Regions from separate parts of the Priestia sp. TGN 0903 genome, predicted to be linked through region 1. Evidence: riboswitches for the same ligand, from Rfam matches in the RefSeq annotation. Region 1 holds a riboswitch; the other holds the start of a gene.

Region 1 (4,217 bases):
AGAAAATGGGGATGCCGCTAGAATTAAATACAATGATTGTGACAAAAGGCAACGAAAAGCGTGTAACAGATAACATTTTTCAAGTTGAGAAAAAAGGATATCGTTTGTATCCGTTGGATATTCCATTAAACATTCACAAAACGAAAAATGGAGAATGTATTGGAACTGCTGTTGTGCGTAAGGTAGAAATGGAGCAGGAAAAAACCATTGTCACATATGAACTGACAAAATTACATTCGACTAACTAAAAAACCGATCGTCTATAAGACGATCGGTTTTTTATTAGACTCTAGGTCCGCCTAATGTTGAAATGTCCGATGCTACATCATTAAAACGCTTGAAGTTCGCTTTGAATTTAGCGGCAAGTTCAGTTGCTTTTTGGTTATAAGCTGTTGCATCGTTCCATGCTTTAGAAGGCTGAAGCACTTCATCAGGAACTCCCGGAACATGAGTTGGAATCGATAAACCAAAAATAGCATCTGTTACTGTTTCGGTATTAGCTAGTTCTCCTTCAAGAGCTGCTTGAACCATAGCTCGAGTGTAACTTAACTTCATTCGTTCACCCACGCCGTATTCACCGCCGGTCCATCCAGTGTTTACAAGGTAGACATTTACGTTATGTTCATCGATTTTCTTTCCTAGCATTTCTGCATAAGTTGTTGGAGCAAGAGGTAAGAAAGGCTCACCAAAGCATGTAGAGAAAGTAGCCTGTGGCGATGTTACGCCGCGCTCTGTTCCAGCTAACTTACTAGTGTATCCGCTCAGAAAATGGTACATCGCTTGTTCTTTTGTAAGCTTGCTGATTGGAGGTAAGACGCCGAAGGCATCAGCAGTTAAAAAGACAATAGCTGTAGGGTGCCCAGCAACGCTTGGCAATACCGTATTATCAATAGAGTCAATTGAATAAGCGGCACGAGTATTCTCTGTTAAACTATTATCATTGTAATCTGCTACTTTCGTATTTTGATTCAACACTACATTTTCCAGTACTGCGCCGAAGCGAATTGCATTAAAAATTTGCGGTTCTTTTTCTTCGGAAAGCTGAATGCACTTCGCGTAGCAGCCCCCTTCAATATTAAATACACCAGAGCTTGACCAACCGTGCTCGTCATCTCCGATTAAACGACGGTTTGCATCAGCAGAAAGCGTTGTTTTACCCGTTCCAGATAAACCAAAGAATAATGCAACGTCACCTTCTTCTCCTACGTTAGCAGAACAGTGCATGGATAGAATATTGTTTTGAGGAAGCAAGAAGTTCATCACTGAAAAAATAGATTTTTTCATTTCACCAGCGTATTCAGTTCCTCCAATTAGCACAATGCGTCGCTCTAATGAAAGAATAATGAAGGTTTCAGAATTCGTCCCGTCTGTTTCAGGATCAGCTTTGAACGTTGGAGCTGCTACAATTGTAAACGGCTTCACATCATCATTTGTTTTTTGTTCAGCTGAAGGGCGAATGAATAACTGCTGAGCGAATAGGTTGTGCCATGCAAATTCATTAACTACTTGAATTGGTAACTGATACTTTTTATCAGCTCCAGCATATCCATTAAAAACAAAAAGTTCATCCTGCTTCTTTAAGTGGGTTAAGACTTTTTTGTATAGCGCATCGAATCGCTGAGCAGAAATTGGCTGATTGACGGGTCCCCATTCAACCGTTTTTGAAGATACAGCATCGCTTACAATAAATTTATCCAAAGGAGAGCGGCCTGTATATTTTCCGGTTTCGACTGACACAGCACCTGTAGAAGTCAGCGTTCCTTCGCGTCGAGCTAGAATTTTTTCAACAAGTTGTGGAACAGATAATTGGTGTTTTGTTGTTTTTAATTGAAGCAAACCATTTAATTCGATAGACATATCAACAGTACTCATGTGCACTACCTTCCTTTTTTAGCTATTATTTATTCATTAATGTTTGAAATTTATAATTAGTATAACACATTTATTTAATTATTCTATACTATTTAACTAAAAATGTTTGTGCATTATAAAAAAATGTACGTTATACCTATTTTAGACACATGTATATGTGCTAGAAGCGAAAAAAGTGAAGCTATTTCAAGTGAAAGCCTTTTTTTGGTCTGTCTTGTTAACCAAACTTCGTGATCATTCTTAATAAGGTATACTATTTTTAAATTTGAGTATGTTACATTAAAACAGATTCAAACATAAAGAGATGATTTCCATTTGAATGTTGTTGACAGTGAAGCGCTTTTTCATGTATTATATGTCCTTGAACGGATACTCTCTTATCCCGAGCTGGTGGAGGGACAGGCCCTGTGAAACCCAGCAACCATCGTCATTTTTTTGTGTAGACGATAAGGTGCTAACCTGATGCAAGGGCACAACCTTGATCGATAAGAGTGAAAGGCTTATGTAGAATTTGATACCTTTCCTCGATACAAGGAAAGGTTTTTTTATATTTTTTAACGTGTAATGAAAATAAGGGAATGAGTACCGTATCACAATGTATCGTATTTATAAGGAGGAAAACTGATGTCAACACAACGTCGTCTGTTCACGTCAGAATCTGTTACAGAGGGACATCCCGATAAAATTTGTGACCAAATTTCTGACTCAATTCTTGATGCTATCCTAGCAAAGGATCCAAATGCTCGTGTTGCTTGTGAAACAAGCGTAACAACTGGTTTAGTTTTAGTAAGCGGTGAAATTACAACTTCTACTTACGTGGATATTCCTAAAACAGTTCGTGAAACAATTAAAGGAATTGGCTATACTCGTGCAAAATACGGATTTGATGCTGAAACTTGTGCAGTATTAACATCTATCGACGAGCAGTCAGCTGATATCGCTGCTGGTGTAGACCAAGCGTTAGAAGCACGTGAAGGTCAAATGTCCGATGAAGAAATCGAAGCAATCGGAGCTGGAGACCAAGGGTTAATGTTTGGTTATGCATGTAACGAAACAAAAGAATTAATGCCTCTTCCAATTTCATTAGCTCATAAACTTGCTCGCCGTCTAACAGAAGTACGTAAAGAAGAAATTCTTCCTTACCTTCGCCCGGATGGTAAAACACAAGTAACAGTTGAATATGATGAAAACAACAAACCTGTTCGCATCGATACAATTGTTATTTCAACTCAGCATCACCCAGAAGTAACGTTAGAGCAAATTCAACGTAACTTAAAAGAATATGTAATTAATCCAGTTGTTCCAAATGAGTTAATTGATGAAAATACAAAGTATTTCATTAACCCAACAGGACGTTTCGTAATCGGCGGCCCTCAAGGAGATGCTGGTTTAACTGGTCGTAAAATTATCGTTGATACTTACGGCGGATATGCTCGTCACGGCGGCGGTGCATTCTCTGGTAAGGACGCAACAAAAGTAGACCGTTCAGCAGCTTATGCAGCTCGTTATGTTGCGAAAAACATTGTAGCAGCTGATCTTGCTGATAAATGTGAAGTACAACTAGCATATGCAATTGGTGTTGCACAGCCAGTATCTATTTCAATTGATACATTCGGTACAGGAAAAGTTTCTGAAGAAGTACTAGTAGATGTAGTACGCAAAAACTTTGACCTACGTCCAGCAGGCATCATTAAAATGCTTGATTTACGTCGCCCAATTTATAAGCAAACAGCAGCTTACGGTCACTTTGGTCGTACAGATGTGGAGCTTCCTTGGGAGTTCACAGACAAAGCTGAAGCATTAAAAACTCAAGCTTTAGCTAAATAATAAAAAAATCTCCGTGAAAACGGAGATTTTTTTATGCCCATTGAATACCTTCAGCAGATTTTTCTACGACATCTTCATATTCTGAAAGCAAATGCTGAAAAATGGCGTCCCATGATTGAGTAAGAGCATAGTGTCTCGCTGCATGGCTAAAGTGAAGCCGCTGGTGCAAATCATCAAGTAAACCTGTAATAGCCGAACTGAATTCTTCTAAGGAGTGAGGTTTGCAAAGGTAGCCGTTTCGCCCGTGCTGAACCATCTGTTTAACTCCTCCTGCATTTGCTGCCACCACGGGAGTTCCAGAAGCAAGAGACTCCAGTACGACATTTCCGAACGTTTCTGTTTCTGAAGGGAAAACAAACAAATCAGATGAAGAATAGATATGAGCAAGTTGCTTACCTTCAAGAAAGCCTGTAAATGTCATATGCTCAGATGCTTGCTGTTGCATTTGTTCTTTTAAAGGACCATCTCCCACAATAAGCCAGTGAACTTGGTGGCGGATATGATCAGGTAAAGATCGG
Region 2 (4,217 bases), on a different contig from region 1:
AATAGTCAAAAAGACGTAGTGTACGTCATCCGAATGGTAAGCTTTGCTTTAATTATTATCCCGCCTATGAGTCTATTACGAGGCTACTTTCAAGGTAACCAGTCTATGGGACCGTCCGCGCTAAGTACAATTATTGAACAAATAGTGCGAGTGTTGTTCATTTTAGTAGGAGCATACGCTGTTATTCACCTTTTTCATAGCACAATGACAAAAGCTGTTGGAATCGGTACGTTTGGAGCGTTTATTGGAGGCGTAGGGGGAATTGGGATTCTTGGAGCGGTTTATTTGAAGCGCAAGCGGTTGATTATAAAAGAAGTGAACAGCGGAAAGAATAATAAATTCGTTCCGTTCTCTTTAATGTTCAAAGAGCTTGTGACGTACGCTGTTCCGTTTGTATTAGTTGGTTTAGCTATTCCTATCTATCAAAATATTGATACGTTTACGATTAACATGCTTTTTCAATCAATAGGATATGGACAAGCTAAGGCTGAAACGATTAACTCCGTCATTGGATTAGCGCAAATTTTGGTGATGGTGCCGGTATCGTTAGCGACTGCCTTCAGCATGTCGCTAATTCCGGGCATTACATCTTCTTTTGTGCAAAGAAATTTACGGGAAGTAAAAGGAAAGATTACAAAAACGCTGCAGCTGCTGTTGTTTTTTACTCTTCCTGCTGCGGTAGGGCTTTGTTTATTGGGTAAGCCGGTATATATGATGATTTTTGGAGCGAAAAACAGTCCTGAAATCGGTGGAGTTGTTTTACAATGGTATGCGCCTGCTGCGATTCTTTTTGCTCTTTTTACCGTAACAGCCGCAATTCTCCAAGGAATTAATCAACAAAAGAAGCTAATTTTAGGCTTGGGCTTAGGAATTGTTGTGAAGATAGTATTAAACGTACTGTTGGTTTCAAGCTTAAAAGAAATTGGACCGGTTGTCGCGACTTACGGAGGGTATGGTGTATCGGTTATATATAACTTCTATTTAATTGAAAAATCTATTTCTTACCGAGTTCAATCACTGGGACAAGCTGCGTTGACACCTGTTTTATTAGTAAGTGTGATGTCAGCCGCTGTGATTATCGGCAATTATACTTCTCACTATTTTTTAGAAAATAAGCTGTCTGCATCTTCACTTGCGATTAGCACATCTTGTATTTCAATTGCTTTAGGTGCTGCTGTGTATCTAGGGCTTGGCGTAAAAACAAGTTTAGGGCAATCTGTTGTATTAAATAGAAGAAAAAGAATGTAAATGTAAAGGAGAGAAAGGTGTGTCAAAACGATTTTTACTAACCGTAGCGGCTGGAGGATGTATCATAATTTTCGGCGCGCTGCTGCTATTAAATTGGGAAAGAGTGTTTGGAGACTACCGTCCCATTCAAACGGCAAAAGCTGTTTTCAAATTAGAAGTGGGAAGTCAAGGTGTAGCAGAGACTACGGATTCAGATGATGCTCTTTACTATATGGTGAAAAAAGGACATTTAGATGAATATATTCAACTGATGAATGAAAAAGGCTATGTGTTAAAAGAGAAAGATATTGATCATAACCGACTTGTTTTTAACGATGGGCAAGAGGATGAGCAAATTTACTACAAGCGCTTTGCAAGGAAGTATACGATGATTGATGGAGAAGGGTAAAGGCCTTCACTTAGAATTACTACATACTAAAATCATTAAAAGAAAACACCACCTTGCGAATAAAAGGTGGTGTTTTTTTGTTAGATTATCTCATCTTAGTTTTGCTCTTGCTACCCCTGTTACGACCATACTCGTAATAAAAATAACTACGATTCCAATGTTGGTCGGGGTATCAAAAAATATTTTTGAAACGGCTAAAGCGATAATAAGCCCAATGGCTATGCCAGATAATTCTTTCATTAATTTCAACATTAACACCTCTTAACAATATCGCTAAGGAAAAGTCTAACATTATTGGTAAAGTGGTTTCAATTAATAACACATTAACCGAAGAAGCATAATAGAATTTATTTGCTACCACTAAATCCTTTCGACAGTCAACAAATTCAGTATAAGCGCTTTGTGAAGAAGTATAGAATGATTCAAGAAATGAGGTAAAGGCTTTAACTTCTATTTTAGTAGACTAAAACCATATAATCCTATCTGTTTTTAAAGTTTTTTTGTATGAAAAAGAAAAATAATATTGACAATTATTAAAAAACTATTAATATTGACTATATTACATAAAACAAATAGCTATTGTTTTCCTTATCAAGAGAGGTGGAGGGACTGGCCCTGTGAAACCCGGCAACCGCTGTCTATGACAGAATGGTGCCAAATCCTTAAGAACAGTATGTTCTTGAAGATGAGGAAGAGACGTTTGGTTAACGAGCTCTTCCTTTATATAAAGGAAGAGCTTTTTTTATATTATAGGGGGAGTAAGTTAAATGAAGAGATTTCTTATTTTAGCAGTTGCGCTTGTACTACTCGTAACTGGCTGTCAGTCAAAAAGCACAAAAAGCAGTGGAAGTGAAGAGAAAGGAAAGAAGCGAATTGCTCTTGTTTTGCCTGAAAAGATTGGGGTTAACCCGTTTTTTCAGCAAATGGATGAGGGAGCAAAACGAGCTGGGAAGAAGTATAACATTGATGTAAAGACAATTGAATCTACAGATCAAGCAGCCATTGAAAGTAATTTGCGTGCTGCCGTAGCAGAAAATTATGACTTGATTATTACATCTTCTTTTGAATCCGAAGATGCGTTGAAAAAAGTAGCTCAAGAAAATCCGCAGCGTCAATTTGCGATTATTGATACAGTGGTTGATTTACCAAATGTAAGAAGCGTTGTATTCCGTGAACAAGAAGCTTCATATTTATTAGGAGCAGCCGCAGGATTGATTACGAAAACGAATAAAGTAGGAATGGTTGCAGCTGATGATATTCCATTATTAAAAAAATGGACGGTAAGCTTTAAAGAAGGACTAGAATCAACAAATCCAAAAGCAGAGTTTTTAGTAAACTATGTTGGAAGCTTCTCTGATCCAGCTAAAGCAAAAGAACTTGCTATTTTACAGGCTTCAAAAGGCGCTGATTTTATCGCTGGAGCATCAGCTGTAGGCGACTTGGGTGTATTTGAAGCAGCAAAAGAAAAAGGTTTTTATACGGCAGGCCAAGATATTGACCGTACGGAAGTAGATCCTGAGCATATCATTTTATCGCAGTTAAAAGGATCTGATGCGGCTGCTTATGAAACGGTAGAAGCACTAGCAAATGACAAATTTAAATCGGGCGTAGTGACATACGGCTTAAAAGAAAAAGGTGTTGGGTTAACGTATGTGACTCAAGACAGCAAGACACCTCTTAATGACTTTGTAGGACAAGATGTAATTGATCAATTAAAAGAAATTAAAGATTCGATTATTGATGGAAAAACAGTGGTAAAAGATCCGTTAGCAAAGTGAGTTGAGAAGAGAAGTCGAGTAAGGCTGGCTTCTCTTTCTTATTTTTGAAAAAAACCTAAAGGGAAAGGAGCAATGAATGGAATGAGTGAGCTGTTGCAGTTAACGAATTTGACGAAGAAATACGGTTCATTTTTAGCAAACGATAACGTGTCTTTTACGCTGAAAAAAGGGGAGGTTCACGCGCTGGTCGGAGAAAACGGTGCTGGTAAAACAACGTTGATGAGGATGCTTTACGGAATGGAAAAGCCGAGTTCAGGAAGTGTTCAGCTGCACGGGAAACCTGTTTCGTTTTCATCTCCTGCGGATGCGATTAAAAACGGAATAGGCATGGTGCATCAGCATTTTATGGTTTTTCCTCATTTTTCAGTGGCTGAAAATATTGTCTTGGGGCATGAGCCAAAGAAAGGTCTCTTTTTCAACAGAAAGCAGGCGAAAGCAGATGTACAGCAATTAACCCAAACTTATCAAATTTCAGTGGATGTTCATAAAAAAGTAAAGCATTGCTCAATTGGGGAACAGCAAAAGATTGAAATTTTAAAAGTGCTGTATCAAGGAGCAGAAATTATTATTTTAGACGAGCCTACCGCCGTTCTTACTCCTCATGAAGTAAAGGAACTATTAAAAACAATCCGGTTTTTGGCTTCTCAAGGAAAAAGCATCATTATTATTACACATAAGCTGCAAGAAGTGATGGAAGTAGCGGACCGAATTACAGTTCTTCGAAATGGTAAAGTAGCCGGCGTCACAAGTAAAGAAGATACCAATGCTCACCATTTAGCGAGACTAATGGTAGGGAGAGAATT

What was found. Region 1 has a riboswitch for S-adenosylmethionine ahead of metK (methionine adenosyltransferase). Riboswitches for the same ligand answer to the same signal wherever they lie in the genome.
Region 2: another riboswitch for S-adenosylmethionine. It lies ahead of ACRPLY_RS09205 (BMP family lipoprotein); the one in region 1 lies ahead of metK (methionine adenosyltransferase).

What each region holds. Positions count from the first base shown of each region.
Region 1 covers NZ_JBOZGL010000005.1:339,413-343,629, reverse strand. Annotated here, with positions in the region: gene ACRPLY_RS19195 (DUF2584 domain-containing protein) at 6-248, shown strand; gene pckA (phosphoenolpyruvate carboxykinase (ATP)) at 283-1,872, opposite strand; SAM riboswitch class I at 2,247-2,364, shown strand; gene metK (methionine adenosyltransferase) at 2,497-3,699, shown strand; gene ACRPLY_RS19180 (glycosyltransferase family 4 protein) at 3,731-4,217, opposite strand, start outside.
Region 2 covers NZ_JBOZGL010000002.1:536,740-540,956, forward strand. Annotated here, with positions in the region: gene ACRPLY_RS09190 (putative polysaccharide biosynthesis protein) at 1-1,248, shown strand, start outside; gene ACRPLY_RS09195 (hypothetical protein) at 1,268-1,636, shown strand; gene ACRPLY_RS09200 (hypothetical protein) at 1,727-1,888, opposite strand; SAM riboswitch class I at 2,222-2,328, shown strand; gene ACRPLY_RS09205 (BMP family lipoprotein) at 2,404-3,414, shown strand; gene ACRPLY_RS09210 (ABC transporter ATP-binding protein) at 3,496-4,217, shown strand, end outside.